One region of the Blautia sp. AF19-13LB genome, then DNA from elsewhere that is predicted to be linked to it. Evidence: predicted binding sites of a transcription regulator. Region 1 holds the regulator's gene; each other region holds the start of a gene.
What was found. The regulator NrdR, encoded in region 1, represses ribonucleotide reductase genes. The targets are predictions, from matches to a motif close to CACAANATNTTGTG.
Positions count from the first base shown of each region.

Region 1 (5,162 bases):
CCGTGCGGAACAAGCGTATTATCGATATCAAAAATCACGCCCCGGTATCCTTTCCGGTACAGATCCGCGTAATCGATCGTATAGGCACTTTTTTCTCTCCGGTCCGGGTAAAACATCCGCATCAGTATAGTTCCCCGGTTCTTCTGGTTTTTTCCACTCATCTTCTTTCTCCAATCCTCTTTTCGTTTATACAGTAACTTTATTCTTCTTTCAGAAACTCCTGCAGAGCCTCAAAATTTGCTTTCATCTGGTCATAGCCGTGCTGGTAAAATTCCCGCAGCCTCTCCTCGTCCTTTTCGAGACGCGATACCGCCGGTATCTCCGGGCGGATCACAAAGACGGAGCCTTCTTCTTCCCATTTTTCGATGCATTCGAGCACCTGGTTATAATGTTTCGCACGGTTTACAAGCGCACGCACGAGATTCGGGTATTTGCGGAATGCCGCCACATACAGCTCCCAGCCTCTCGTTCCCTCTTTTTTGCGGTAACCGAAATTCCGTGTCAGAATAATGACATTTTTTCGGTGTCCCGTCTTTAAGGAACGAATAATCGGGATCGAATCGGCAACACCGCCGTCGACGTACTCGTTTCCGTCGATCTCCACCATCGGGCAGGCGATCGGCATGCTCGATGATGCACGGCCAATTGCAAGCAGACGTTCTTTATTTTCGCGGTCATCCAGATATTCCGCGCGTCCCGTCTCACAGTTTGTCACAACCAGCTCACACGTCTGCGGCGATGCAAAATACGTATCAAAATCAAATGGAAAAATCTCATACGGATACCGTTCGAACACCATATCCATGTCGAGCAGTGCTTTTTTCTCAACGATTGTCTTGATATTCTTATTGACGTAGCGGTTTTTCTCATCCGTGACAATCATACAGTCCCTCGTTCTGCCAATCTGGCGCGATACATAGTCCAGCGCATTGCAGGCTCCGGCGGAAACGCCGATCACATGAGGGATATAATACTCCTGCTCCATCAGAAAGTCCAGCGCTCCTGCTGTAAAGACGCCGCGATTGGCCCCTCCTTCCAGTATGACTGCTCCGGATTTTGTTATGCTGTAATTTTTTGTCTCATTCATTCTCCTGCACTCTCCTATTTTTCACAATGACACATTACTTCCTGCACAGAGCAATGCCGGAGCAGATCGGAAAATCCCGACACGCTCCGGCCCTTCTGCCTGTTTTATCTGTTTTCCAGCGGAACATAGTCCACTTCATCTTTGACACTCTTGTACGCCGGGCGGATGATCTTGTCGGTGTTGATCAGTTCCTCCATCCGGTGTGCACTCCAGCCGACGATACGCGCGCAGGCGAACATCGGGGTGTAGAGCTCCAGCGGAAGATCCAGCATGCTGTAAACGAAGCCGCTGTAGAAGTCGACGTTTGCGGATACACCTTTGTAAATATGGCGCTCCTCGCCGATGATCTTCGGAGCCAGTTCCTCGACCATAGCGTACAGCCGGTAATCTTTCTCTCTGTGTTTTTCTTTTGCCAGCTGCTCAACGAAGGTCTTGAAGATGCGCGCACGCGGGTCGGAAATGGAGTAAACCGCATGGCCCATACCGTAAATCAGACCTTTCTGGTCGAACGCCTCTTTGTGCAGCAGCTTTCTTAAGTAATTCGATACTTCTTCCTCATCCGTCCAGTCTTTGACGTGTGACTTCATATCGTCGAACATCCGCACAACCTTGATGTTTGCACCGCCGTGCTTCGGTCCCTTTAAGGAGCCGAGCGCCGCTGCAATTGCGGAGTACGTATCGGTTCCGGAAGAAGAAACAACATGTGTTGTAAAGGTTGAGTTGTTACCGCCGCCGTGCTCCATGTGGAGGACGAGGGCAAGATCGAGGATCTTCGCCTCCAGCGGGGTGTATTTCTGATCCGGGCGGAGCATCAGCAGAATGTTTTCTGCGGTGGAAAGCTTCTTCGACGGATTGTGGATATATAAACTTTTTCCCTTGATATAATGGTTGTACGCCTGATAGCCATAGACGGACAGCATCGGGAAAACAGAAATCAGGTTAATGCACTGGCGAAGCACATTCGGAAGGGAGGTATCATCTGCGTGGTTGTCGTACGCGTACAGGGTCAGAACGCTTCGGGACAGAGTGTTCATCATGTCCTTGGTCGGCGCTTTCATAACAACGTCACGCACAAAGTTCTTCGGCAGGGACTGCTGCTGTTTTAAAATCGTCTTAAAATGCTTAAGCTGCTCTTCATTCGGCAGATTTCCAAACAGGAGCAGATAAGCGACTTCTTCAAATCCCATACGGTTTTCACTCAAAAATCCCTGGGTCAGTTTTTCCACGTTGATGCCGCGGTAGTACAGACGTCCGTCACACGGTGTTTTGACGCCGTCAATGATATCCGAAGACACAACGTTTGAAATCTGTGTCAGTCCCGCAAGGACGCCAACGCCGTTGACATCGCGCAGTCCGCGTTTTACATCGTATTGCCCATACAGCGAAACATCCATTTTGGAGTTATCCAGACAGATGTTTGTCAGTTCCTCTATTTCCGGTGTTACTTTCATGCTAAAAGCCATATGCATTCCCCTTTCTCTTCTCTTTTTTTACTCACTTTCGCTCATTATAGCATTAAACCAAGGGATTCGTATACTGAAATTTTTATAAACATTCGAAAAATTTTCGTAAGATTTTGTCTCACAAAAGGTATCAGGCTTCTGTTTTACATGCATCGAAGGCTTGATCCAGTGCGTCCAGGAAATCTCCCATCACGTAATACAGCGTCTCAAACCGCAGATAATCGAGGACGTTTTCATCCCACATAAACTTCAGCACCGGCGGGAATTCCTCATCGGACTCCCAGAACTGGAAGACGAGCGGCAGAAACGGAAAGACATGAAAAACAAAAGCAGCGTCTCCCGGGAAATATGGTTTTCCGCCAAGGGAAACGCATGCTTTTTTCAGCTGTTCCACATGCCCGTCATACCGTGCGGCGCGGCTGTCGTGAACGCCGGACGCAATCGTGCGGCCTTTGATCGTTCCCTTTAAGGAATTGGTACGCGCATACGTGCCGGCGAGCACAATCTCCTTCTTTCCGCAGCAGAGCAGGTCGAAAATCGTCAGCGTCTCATTGAAACTGCCCTGATGTACATGAAGAAAATGGTCTTTTGATCCCTCTACAACGCCGGTATGGCGGTTCACTCTCCATTCTTCAAAAAGATACGGCACATAGAAATAATCGCCATCAAACGCAAAGCCATACTTTCCTTCGATCTCCTTCTGATCGTATGTCAGAAAACGTTCCTGCATCTGATCACGCATTTTAATATAGTTCGACACTTCCATTTTTTTGCCTCCCGCTATTTGTCGAGCATCTTTTTCAGCTCGTCCATGAACGTGTTGACGTCCTTGAACTCACGGTAAATCGACGCAAAGCGGACGTACGCCACCTGATCCAGGTCTTTTAAGTAATGCATGACCTTCTCTCCGATCACAGAGCTTGGAATCTCGCGTTCCTCGCCGTTGAAAAGCTCCGTCTCCACCTTGTTGACCATCTCGTTGATCTTCTCGGCGGACACCGGCCGTTTGTGGCAGGCGCGCAGGATACCGGTCTCGATTTTCGAGCGGTCATACTGCTCGCGGTTCATATCTTTTTTGATGACGATCAAAGGGATCGTCTCCACTTTTTCGTATGTCGTAAAGCGTCTGCCGCAGACATCGCACATCCGGCGGCGGCGGATCGCATTGCTGTCTTCAATCGGGCGTGAATCCACAACCCGGGTATTATCCTGATTACAAAATGGACATCTCATATCTTTCGTCCTCGTTTCTAAATAAGTATTTCGGAAAGTTTTCTACTTTTACAGTATACGCATTTTTCCGTGAAATTCAAGTCAACTGCAGCAACATTTTCGCATATGTTTTTCCATAGGAATCAGTAAAAAGGAGCACCGCATGCGCGTTGTAGATCTCCGCCAGAAAGAAGTTATCAATATCTGCACCTGCAAAACGCTCGGCTGTCCGATTGATGTGGAATTCAATCCAAAAACGGGACATCTTACCGGACTCGTTCTTCCGGGTCCTGTGAAATTCTGCGGCTTTTTCTGCCACGGCGAGGATTTTGTGATCCCATGGGACCGCATCTGCCAGATCGGCAACGATATCATTCTCGTCGAAATTCCGGAAAAAGAGAAAAAACAGCCCTGATCAACGGATATGAAAACCGAATTCCGATTCCAGCGGAATCTTCGTCCATTTTGCATCCGTGATTTCGATGTAGCTGGAGGTGCGGATCCTTTTGATCATCTCCGTGATCGTCTCCTCATCACCCTGCACCTCCATCTCCACCGTCTCATCCCAGCAGTTTCTCACCCAGCCTGTCAGCCCGAGCTGGTAGGCAGCATAATACGCCCGGTAACGGAACCCCACGCCCTGCACCTGGCCGTAGAAAATCACATGGTACCGGATTTCTTCTTTTTCGTCTCTTCTGTCTCGTTTCGCTGTCTCGTTCATATTTCTCTGCCTCCCAACAGTCATTGCCTAAAATTCGTCTGCCGTCGCACAGTACAGCGGAAGCGGGAACCAGTCGGATGGAATGTTCTTCCAGATTTCAGATGGAACCTTGCTTCCCTTACTTGCCAGCGGTGAAAGAAGCAGTTCCTGCGCCTGCTCCCGGTTGAGTACATCTGCCCCCGGATGGGCTTCCCGTGTCACGGTCACAGTTCCATCTTTTACCGTCACGGTCAGCGGCTGTCCCTCCAGTACGGCAGACCACGTTCCATCGCTGATGCCCATCGTCTCTGCTTTCATGGTCAGCATTGCCTCGATGACGTCTGCAAATTGGAAAATACGGTACATCGCGGAACCGCAGCGCTCTTTTGTGAAGCTTTCGCAGACTTCCGATAACGCTGCTGCTTTTCCGGTCTCATACACCGGAATGGAAATGAAAAGAGAGTCAAGCGCATTTTCTTTTAAATAAGCGGCAAGTGCAGGAACGAAATCCTGTTCCTCCAACACTTCTGCTTCCACAACCTGGTTTCCGCCGCAAAGTGCCAGATATCCGATCCGCTCACCGTTTTTCCAGATTGCAATTGCCTGCTCGCCGAACGTTTTCAGGCAGGCTTTCACATCCTCTCTTACCACGTAAAGCGGTTTTTCCTCATTCAGCTTCTTTGCAAAGGCTGCCGCCTCT
Region 1 covers NZ_QUGO01000001.1:84,047-89,208, reverse strand. Annotated here, with positions in the region: gene DWX32_RS00540 (YqeG family HAD IIIA-type phosphatase) at 1-125, opposite strand, end outside; gene DWX32_RS00535 (patatin-like phospholipase family protein) at 200-1,087, opposite strand; gene DWX32_RS00530 (citrate/2-methylcitrate synthase) at 1,192-2,550, opposite strand; gene DWX32_RS00525 (DUF3786 domain-containing protein) at 2,681-3,316, opposite strand; gene nrdR (transcriptional regulator NrdR) at 3,331-3,783, opposite strand; gene DWX32_RS00515 (YlmC/YmxH family sporulation protein) at 3,926-4,177, shown strand; gene DWX32_RS00510 (acylphosphatase) at 4,178-4,483, opposite strand; gene DWX32_RS00505 (GNAT family N-acetyltransferase) at 4,511-5,162, opposite strand, start outside.

Region 2 (5,162 bases), on a different contig from region 1:
GCCGGGTGCAGAACGCAGCTTCTTGCATCGGCAACGTGTGTTACAATTGCTACCATTTTCAGGCCGTTCGTGAAGCGCATCGCGCCGTCTCTTCCGCCCTTTGGTCCGAAGCAGAGAACGCCGCAGGTTCCGTTCGGCATGTATTTTTCTGCCAGCGCATGGTATTTGCTGTCTGCAAGGCCTGCGTACTCAACCCATGCTACCTTCGGGTGGTTTTTCAGGAACTCTGCCACTTTCTCGGCATTTCTGCAGTGACGCTCCACGCGCAGGTGCAGGGTCTCCAGACCGACATTCGTCAGGAATGCATTCTGCGGGGACTGGCACGCTCCCATATCACGCATCAGCTGTGCGGTTGCTTTTGTGATATACGCTTTTTTACCGAATTTCTGCGTATAAATCACGCCGTGGTACGATTCGTCCGGTGTAGTAAGGCCCGGGAATTTGTCTGCATGCGCATCCCAGTCGAAGTTTCCGGAATCGACAATCGCTCCGCCGAGCGCCATTGCATGGCCGTCCATGTATTTTGTGGTGGAATGGGTGACAATATCTACACCGAACTCGAACGGACGGCAGTTGATCGGGGTTGCAAAGGTGTTGTCGCAGATCATCGGAACGCCGTGCTCATGTGCAAGTTTAACAAACTTGTCAATGTCAAGTACAACACCTGCCGGGTTGGAAATCGTCTCGGCAAAGACAGCTTTGGTGTTCGGCTGGAATGCTTTTTCCAGCTCCTCTGCCGGCGCATCCTGGTCCACGAGAGTAGTCTCGATGCCGAATCGTTTTAAGGTAACGGCGAGCAGGTTGGAGGTTCCTCCGTAAACCTTTGCCGCGCAGACAACGTGGTCGCCTGCCTCACAGATGTTGGTAACAGCAAGCATCGTTGCCGCCTGGCCGGAAGATGTGAGCATGGCTGCCACGCCGCCCTCCAGATCGCAGATTTTCTGTGCTACGACGTCGTTCGTCGGGTTCTGCAGACGGGAATAGAAATATCCCTCCTCCTCCAGATCGAACAGTTTTCCCATTTCCTCGCTGGTTGCATATTTGAATGTTGTGCTCTGGTAAATCGGAAGTACACGCGGCTCACCGTTTTTCGGCTGCCATCCTCCCTGTACACAGATTGTGTCCTGGCTGTATCCCATAATTTTTCTCCCTTCTGTAAGTGAAACCGGTCCACCGGGCCGATTTCTGCTGTGCTCAGCGCCATAATAATACCCCCACCCGGGATGCCCGGGCGAGGGTATCACTTTTTCCTATTATAACTCTGTTTGTTCTTTCCTGCAACTATATGCGCACAGATTTAGGAGAGATATTCATCCACATATTTCTGGATATTGGAAGCATTCACAATCTTCTGCGCCTGGCCGTCCTCCACAACGAGAAGAGTCGGTGCCTGCATGATGCCGTACTGTGCGGCAAGATCCGGGTGACGCTCTGCGTCGATCACCTCATACTGCTCCTCGGCGAGCATTTCTTTTGCCATTTTGCAGTTCGGGCAGGTGCTTGTCGTGAACAGGTACATGCCGTCTTCCTCGATTTTATCTGCTGCTGCAGCGGCTTTCGGCTCTTCTTTTCCAGCGGCCTGCTCTGCCAGTTTCTCTGCTGCACCGTACGATTTCATTTTCTGCTCCGGCGATTTGGAGTGGATGATATCATATACAGTTCTGTTCTTGTACTCCTGGCGTTTTCCGTCGTTCCAGTTCTTGACCGGACGGTAATATCCCGTGATACGGCTGTAAACCTCTGCCTCTTTTCCGCAGATCGGACATGTAAAGTGCTCGCCGGCGAGATAGCCGTCGTTCGCACAGACAGAATACGTCGGGGACAGCGTGTAGTACGGCAGTTTGTAGTTCTCTGCAATCTTCCGCACAAGGGAAGCTGCTGCTTTCCAGTCCGGCAGTTTTTCGCCAAGGAACGCATGGAAGACAGTTCCCGAGGTGTACAGCGTCTGCAGATCATCCTGAATATCAAGCGCAGAGAAAATATCCTCGGTATAGTCCACCGGCAGATGGGAGCTGTTGGTGTAGTACGGGGTATCTCCCTCATGGCCTGCGGTCTTGATATCCGGCCATTTTGCACGGTCGTGTTTTGCCAGACGGTATGCGGTCGACTCCGCCGGAGTTGCCTCAAGGTTGTACAGATCGCCGTACTCCTCCTGGTAATCAGAAAGACGCTCTCTCATATGGTTCAGAACTTCTTTCGTAAACTGCTGTGTCTTCGGATCCTCCAGACCCTTTCCGAGCCATGCGGCATTTAAGCCGGCCTCGTTCATACCGATCAGACCGATGGTTGAGAAGTGGTTCTCAAACGTTCCAAGGTACCGTTTCGTATATGGATACAGTCCCTCGTCCAGGAGGCGGGTAATGACCTCACGTTTCGTCTTTAACGAACGTGCGGCAATATCCATCATATGATCGAGACGGCGGTAGAACTCTTTCTCATCTTTGGACTGATATGCGATACGCGGCATATTGATGGTGACAACGCCGACCGATCCGGTGCTCTCGCCGGAACCGAAGAATCCGCCAGTTTTCTTTCGAAGCTCACGCAGATCCAGGCGGAGACGGCAGCACATGGAGCGCACGTCGCTTGGTTTCATATCGCTGTTGATGTAGTTGGAGAAGTACGGGGTACCGTATTTTGCAGTCATTTCGAACAGCAGACGGTTATTCTCCGTATCGGACCAGTCAAAATCGGATGTGATGGAGTAGGTCGGGATCGGGTACTGGAAGCCTCTTCCGTTGGCATCTCCCTCGATCATCGTCTCGATGAACGCTTTGTTGACCATATCCATCTCTTTTTTACAGTCTTTGTACTTGAAGTCCATCTCCTTGCCGCCGACGATCGCCGGAAGCTCCGCGAGGTCATCCGGTACGGTCCAGTCGAGTGTGATGTTGGAGAACGGTGCCTGGCTTCCCCAGCGGCTCGGTGTGTTGACGCCGTAGATAAACGCCTCGATGCACTTCTTCACTTCGCCGTAGCTTAAGTTGTCCACTTTGACGAACGGCGCCAGATACGTATCAAATGAAGAAAATGCCTGCGCACCTGCCCACTCGTTCTGCATAATGCCGAGGAAGTTGACCATCTGGTTGCACAGAACCGAAAGATGTCTTGCCGGAGAAGAAGTAATCTTTCCGTTGATGCCGCCAAGTCCTTCTTTGATGAGCTGTTTTAACGACCATCCTGCACAGTAGCCGGTCAGCATCGACAGGTCGTGGATGTGAATATCCGCGTTGCGGTGTGCCTCGGCGATCTCGTCATCATAAATCTCTGATAACCAGTAGTTGGCTGTGATCGCGCCGGAATTGCTTAAGATCAGACCGCCGACAGAATACGTTACGGTCGAATTCTCTTTGACACGCCAGTCCTCTACTTTTACGTAGCTGTCCACGATCTCTTTGTAGTCTACGATCGTCGATTTCATGTTGCGGATTTTTTCCCTCTGCTTGCGGTACAGAATGTAAGCTTTTGCCACTTCTGCGTAGCCGCACTGGATCAGCACGTTCTCCACGCTGTCCTGAATTGCCTCCACTGAAATTTTTCCGTCTTTGATCTTGGACTGAAAGTCCGCTGTTACGCGCAGTGCCAGCATCTGAAGCATGTCATCGCTGAACTGCATATCTTTTGCGCCGAATGCTTTTCCAATCGCATCGGTAATCTTTTTCATCTGGAACTCTGCAATCGTTCCGTCTCTCTTTTCTACCTGAAACATGGAATCCCTCCTGTTAATTCAACCGTTTCTGCAAGGCCTTTTTAAGGTTCCACTCTTTGCAGTGTCTGAACCATATGATAGCAGAGCATGTTTCTCCCGTCAATAGTAAAAAGTACCATATCTAGTGTGAAATTTTCTAACATCACTAGATATGGTACTTTTACTTGTATTCTGTCCCTTCCATTTTTCGGCGCTGTACGGCGCTTAAAGGGATGTACTGCCGTTTTTAAGCCCGCTTGCCATACCTCTATACCCTCGGATAGATATCCTTCGGTACATAGGCTTTTACGCGGATGCCTTCCGGCAGATATTCTTCTTCGAGCAGAATTCCGTATCCGCGGATCAGTGAAATCGTTCCCGCCTTATCGTACGGATAGAGGCGCTCGATATAGATTTTTCCCTCCATCATCCACGAGGAGAGTAAATTTTTGAGGTCTTCGAGTCCCTGTCCTGTTTTGGCAGAGACCGCAAGGCTCGCGTCTGCCCGGAAATCTTTTACAACCATCGGGGCGAGAAGCTTATCCTGCTTGTTCAGCAGGGTGACGATCTTTTTGTCCTCAACTTTCAGTTCCCGCAGCGTATCGTACACGACCTGCATCTGCAGCTCCATCTGCGGATTTGACGTATCCACAACGTGGAGAATATAGTCGGCATACCGTGCTTCCTCCAGCGTACTGCGGAATGCATCGATCAGATGATGTGGCAGCTTATTGATAAATCCAACCGTATCGGTCAGCAGGATTTCCTGTCCATCCGGAAGGGTCAGTGACCGCGTCGTCGTATCCAGCGTGGAAAACAGCATTGCATCTGCCAGAATTTCCGATCCTGTCAGTGCATTTAAAAGACTGCTCTTTCCCGCTGACGTATAGCCTACGAGCGCCGCTACCGGGATTTTGGAACGTTTTCTGCCTTCACGAAGGAGCTCTCTGTGCTGGCGTACTTCCTCAAGCTCACGTTTTAACTGCGTAATGCGCGTGCGGATCAGGCGCCGGTCGGTTTCCAGCTTTTTCTCTCCCGGTCCTCTCGTACCGATTCCGCCGCCGAGACGGGAAAGCGATGTGCCAAGGCCGGAAAGTCGGGACGCACGGTACTTTAACTGGGCCAGCTCAACCTGGATTTTACCCTCGCTGCTCACGGCGCGCGCCGCAAAGATATCCAGGATCAAAAGCGTACGGTCCATGATCTTGCATTCCAGTGCTTCCTCCAGCCCTTTTAACTGGATCGAGGAGAGCTCATCGTCGCAGATGATGCCCGTCGCATCGCAGGCGCGCACCAGAATTTTCAACTCCTCTAATTTTCCTTTTCCGATGTACGTTCCCGGATGAATGGCCTCTCGCACCTGCACCAGGCGGCCCTCCACCTTCGCACCGGCGGTGCTGGCCAGTTCCGCCAGCTCGTCGAGCGATTCTTCTGCGTTTGCGCCGCCGTTTTCCTGTACGCCGACCAGAATCAC
Region 2 covers NZ_QUGO01000010.1:46,061-51,222, reverse strand. Annotated here, with positions in the region: gene DWX32_RS11750 (O-acetylhomoserine aminocarboxypropyltransferase/cysteine synthase family protein) at 1-1,139, opposite strand, end outside; gene DWX32_RS11745 (ribonucleoside triphosphate reductase) at 1,298-3,709, opposite strand; gene hflX (GTPase HflX) at 3,957-5,162, opposite strand, start outside.
Region 2: a site for NrdR is predicted at 3,823-3,836, ahead of DWX32_RS11745 (ribonucleoside triphosphate reductase). Genes of this name have one in related genera too.

Region 3 (5,162 bases), on a different contig from region 1:
AATTCCGCGCCCATTTTTTCAGCGTGTGCGCGCAGCGTGCTTCCGAGATCCATGCCGCTGATGCCCGGAAGGCCGGGATAGTTGTCTACTTCATAGGTATTCAGCACCTGGCCGCCGCTTGCAAAGTTTGCCTCAATCGTAAGAGAGGAGAGCTTTGCGCGTTTCGCATAAATCGCGGCAGAAAGACCCGCCGGGCCGGAGCCGATGATGATAACGTCGTATAAGTTTTCCATAAAAATCCTCGTTTTCGTCTGTAGTAAGCTGCCATGCAGCCATTTTTCTGAAAGTATCGTTACGGAGCCGGTGTTTCGGACGGTTCCTGACTGTCGGAAACGGAAGATGAATCTTCCGCGGAAGTTTTTTTGGCTTCTTCTTCCGGCGCTTCCGGCTGGTTGTGAACCACCTTGATGCTGCGTACCAGCTTCAGATCGTTGTCGATGCCGATTTCAGTGTAGTCCAGCTTTTCGTCATCACTATAGAATGTGTAGAGTGTCAGGTTACTATCCTCTTTTTCCGTTTTTTCTGATTTGGCATCCCCTGCCTTCGCCAGAAAATCGCTCTCGGAAGTGCCGAGCGTGATGCCGTTTGTGATTGAAATCGGAATCTTTGTCGTATCGAGATCGCCGTACAGCGAAGTAACAAAACAGTTGCGTACTGTCGTCGCCTCCGCGCCGTAATTATGTACGGTGCAGTAAAGCTTCTGACCGCCCTTTTCCAGCGTGACGTAGCCGTATTTTCCGTTTAAAACGGCCGTATCGGACTCTTTCGTATTGACGGTCCAGTCGTGGTCCAGAAGTTCACTGACCGGAACGGGAAGATGATAGAGTACATCGTCAAAGCGGACGGTCCAGTCGTTGATTTTACTGCTGTCGGCTTCCGGTGCCTGGTAGGCCTCCACTTCCGGTGTTGTGGCATCGCTGACACCATCGAGCGCTTCTGCATCAGCCGTGGTCGTAAAGTTCTGCATATCGAGGGAATACAGAATTCCCGTTTCGTTATCGAAGCCGAGCGTGATCGTCTGGTACAGCCCGTATTCATATGTGAACTGCACAGAGGTATCGGCCTCATAACGGTCCTTTGGCGCACCGTAGATGCTTTCCACATCCTCCATCAGCGACTGCTGCAGGGTGACGCCGTTCGGCAGGCCGACATAGATATTCTGACCCTCAGCGGTCGAGGTATCGATGTGAATGCCTCCGATCAGGCATTCCGCCACTGGCTTTGCCGTGGTGTCCGGATTGGCAATATCGACGGTAATCTGGTTTCCGTCCTTTTCAAAGCTTTCGCCCTCTGAGAAGGATTCCGGCTGGATTTCCTTTGTGTCGTCGCCGCTGTAGACCCAGCCAAGCGCTGTAAAATCCGCGTAGGATTCCGGAACTTCGTATGTATCGCCCCAGATGGCAAGCTGAAAACTGTTCAGGTTCTTCGAGAGATCCACATCGTATTCCGGAATCTCATCGGAATCGCCGGAGGCCGCCAGATTGTCTTTGGGGTCGTCATCGTCGGTACTCTGACTGATGGTTGTGATCGGAATCGTTTCTGTTTTCTTTCCGCAGCCGCTCGTTCCCACGAGGAAAGCGGCAAATACTGCTGTTAAAACCCAACGGTATTTTTTCATCAAAACCTCCTCATAATAAATGGTTAAAAATATTTGAGAGTTACTTCATGTAAGTAACGATATCAGTTCCCCCTATTCTATCACATTCCGCTTCGTTTTCCAATGTCTGAAGCGGATTTGAGAAAAATGGTTTTTCAAAAGCGCGGTACGGAATACATATTTAGTAAGGAACTGGAAAGGGCAGAAGTCTGGGAGGAGGCTGTGTATGCGTTTTACAAAAATGCAGGGCTGCGGAAATGATTATATCTATGTAAATGCCATGGAGGAGCGGGTGGAGAGTCCGGGACGGCTGGCAAAAGCGGTAAGTGACCGCCATTTCGGCATCGGCGCGGACGGGCTGATTCTGATCGGGGCATCCAAAACAGCAGATTTTTCGATGGAAATGTACAACGCCGACGGCTCGAAGGGCGCGATGTGCGGCAACGGCATCCGCTGTGTGGGAAAATACGTGTACGAGCATGGGCTGACGAGAAAAACGACGCTGACTATCGAAACCGGCAGCGGAAACCGTGTGATTCATCTGCAGACGGGGGAGAATCCGAATAAGATCTGTCAGGTGACAGTGGAGATGGGAACGCCGGAATTCCGCGCCGCACAGATCCCCGTTGTTTCTCTGGGGGAATATGTGCTGGAGCATAAAATTACCGTGTGCGGGGAAAATTATACGATGACCTGCCTTTCGATGGGAAATCCGCATGCGGTGATTCCGGTGGAAGATGTGGAAAAAATATCCATTGCAAAGACCGGTTCCGCTTTTGAACACCTTTCCTGCTTCCCGGACCGTATCAATACAGAGTTTATCCAGACTTTAGATCAACACACAATAAAAATGAGAGTCTGGGAACGTGGGAGCGGTGAAACGCTGTCCTGCGGAACGGGAGCGTGTGCGGCAGCCGTCGCGGCGATGCTTTCCGGCTGTGTTTCGGAGGGAGAAACTGCCGTAGAACTGCGCGGCGGCAGGCTTTTCGTTACATGGGACCGGACGAAAAATAAGGTCCTTCTGACCGGCCCGGCCGAGACCGTTTTTGAAGGAACGCTTGCAGAACGAATTTGAAAAATGCAGATTTCTGTCTGCACGAAAGAGCAGTATGCAATATTCTGAAAATAAAAACTTACAGGAAATGCCTTTTCTTTTCAAAAGAAACATGCTACAATATGTGGTGCCCGCTACAAGAAAAGGGTGGGGGACACACAAGATATAGTGTTTGAATTGGAGGACACCACAATGGTTTATATTATCAAAAAGGACGGCACCAAAGAAGAATTCGACGCGCAGAAGATCGTCCGTGCCGTAAATAAATCCGCACAGAGAATCCTGTATACCTTCTCACAGCAGGAGATTGACTTTATCTGTAAGTTCGCAACCGAGCACGTATATTCCCTTGGAAAGACCGAAATTCCGATCAGCGATATGCACAATATCGTGGAGGGAGCACTCGAAAAAGTAAACCCGGCTGTGGCAAAAAGCTACCGCGATTACCGCAATTACAAAACTGATTTTATCCATATGATGGACGAGGTCTACACGAAGAGCCAGTCCATCCGCTACATCGGCGACAAGAGCAATGCCAACACCGACAGCGCCCTCGTTGCAACGAAGCGAAGCCTGATTTTCAACGAGCTGAACAAAGAGCTGTACCGCAAGTTCTTCATGAACCGCAACGAGCTGCAGGCCTGTAAGGACGGTTACATCTACATCCACGACCAGTCCGCACGTCTCGATACCATGAACTGCTGTCTGTTCGATGTCGGAAACGTTTTAAAAGGCGGTTTCGAGATGGGAAATGTCTGGTACAACGAGCCGAAGACACTCGACACCGCATTTGATGTCATGGGCGATATCGTCCTCAGCACCGCTGCACAGCAGTACGGCGGCTTTACCGTGCCGGAGGTGGACAAGATCCTTGCTCCGTACGCACAGAAGAGCTACGATTACTACGTAAAAGAGTTCCTGAAATATACCGACGCATCCTGGGAGGGTGCACAGGAGAAAGCCATCGAGTATGCGATCGACAAAGTAAGAAGAGAGTGCGATCAGGGATGGCAGGGAATTGAGTATAAACTGAACACTGTTGGATCTTCCCGCGGTGATTATCCGTTCGTTACCGTGACCCTCGGCCTTGGAACGAGCATGTTCGAGAAGATGATTTCCATCTCCCTTCTTGAGGTCCACAAAAACGGACAGGGCAAGAAAGGCCACAAAAAGCCGGTGCTCTTCCCGAAAATCGTCTTCTTATATGACAAGGCAATTCACGGAGAGGGCGGCATCGCAGAAGATGTCTTTGAGGCAGGACTTGACTGTTCCTCTAAAACCATGTATCCGGACTGGCTGTCGATGAGCGGCGAGGGCTACATCGCCGAGATGTACAAGAAATACAAGAGAGTCATCAGCCCGATGGGATGCCGTGCTTTCCTTAGCCCGTGGTACGAGCGCGGAGGCATGGAGCCGGCAGATGAGAACGACAAACCGGTCTTTGTCGGACGTTTCAACATCGGAGCCGTTTCCCTTCATCTTCCGATGATCCTGGCAAAATCCCGTTCCGAGAACCGCGATTTCCACGAAGTGCTTGATTTCTACCTCGAGATGATCCGCGATCTGCACAAACGGACCTACGATTACCTCGGCGAGATGCGTGCATCCACGAACCCGCTGGCTTACTGTGAGGGAGGTTTCTACGGCGGCCACTTAAAACCGTCCGACAAGATCCGCCCGCTGTTAAAGCCGATGACCGCATCGTTCGGTATCACGGCGCTGAACGAGCTGCAGGAGCTGTACAACGGAAAATCTCTTGTTGAGGACGGACAGTTCGCACTTGACACGCTGAAATATATCAACGACAAGGTTGCCGAGTTTAAGAAAGAGGACGGCATCCTCTATGCGATCTACGGCACACCGGCAGAATCCCTGTGCGGCCTGCAGATAGAGCAGTTCCGCAAACAGTACGGCATCGTCCGCAACGTTTCGGACCGCCCGTATGTGAGCAACAGTTTCCACTGCCACGTAACCGAGGACATTACCCCGATCCAGAAACAGGATCTCGAGGGACGTTTCTGGGAGCTCTGCAACGGCGGAAAAATCCAGTACGTGCGCTATCCGGTCGGCTACAACAAAGGCGCGATCAAGACACTGATCGAGCGTGCGATGGAGCTTGGCTACTACGAGGGCGTCAACCTGTCCCTGGCTTACTGCGATGACTGCGGCCACCAGGAACTCGACATGGATGTCTGCCCGGTCTGCGGTTCCAAGAACCTGACAAAGATCGACCGTATGAACGGCTATCTTTCCTACAGCCGTGTCCATGGCGACACACGTCTGAATGAAGCAAAGATGGCGGAAATTGCAGAGAGAAAATCGATGTAAAATCATTGCGATATTTGTAATACGATAAAAGAACGAAATCCCCTGCGGGAAATCCATTCGGTTTGGATTTTCCGCAGGGGATTTTATAGTTCGGCAATTATTCTTCGATATCGCGGGTGATGTTGCGTACCCAGACGTATTTTTTATAATGAAGATAAACCGCAGGCAGTTTCACGATCTCAT
Region 3 covers NZ_QUGO01000016.1:43,038-48,199, reverse strand. Annotated here, with positions in the region: gene trxB (thioredoxin-disulfide reductase) at 1-233, opposite strand, end outside; gene DWX32_RS15025 (hypothetical protein) at 293-1,618, opposite strand; gene dapF (diaminopimelate epimerase) at 1,824-2,672, shown strand; gene nrdD (anaerobic ribonucleoside-triphosphate reductase) at 2,844-4,979, shown strand; gene DWX32_RS15010 (MATE family efflux transporter) at 5,077-5,162, opposite strand, start outside.
Region 3: a site for NrdR is predicted at 2,809-2,822, ahead of nrdD (anaerobic ribonucleoside-triphosphate reductase). Genes of this name have one in related genera too.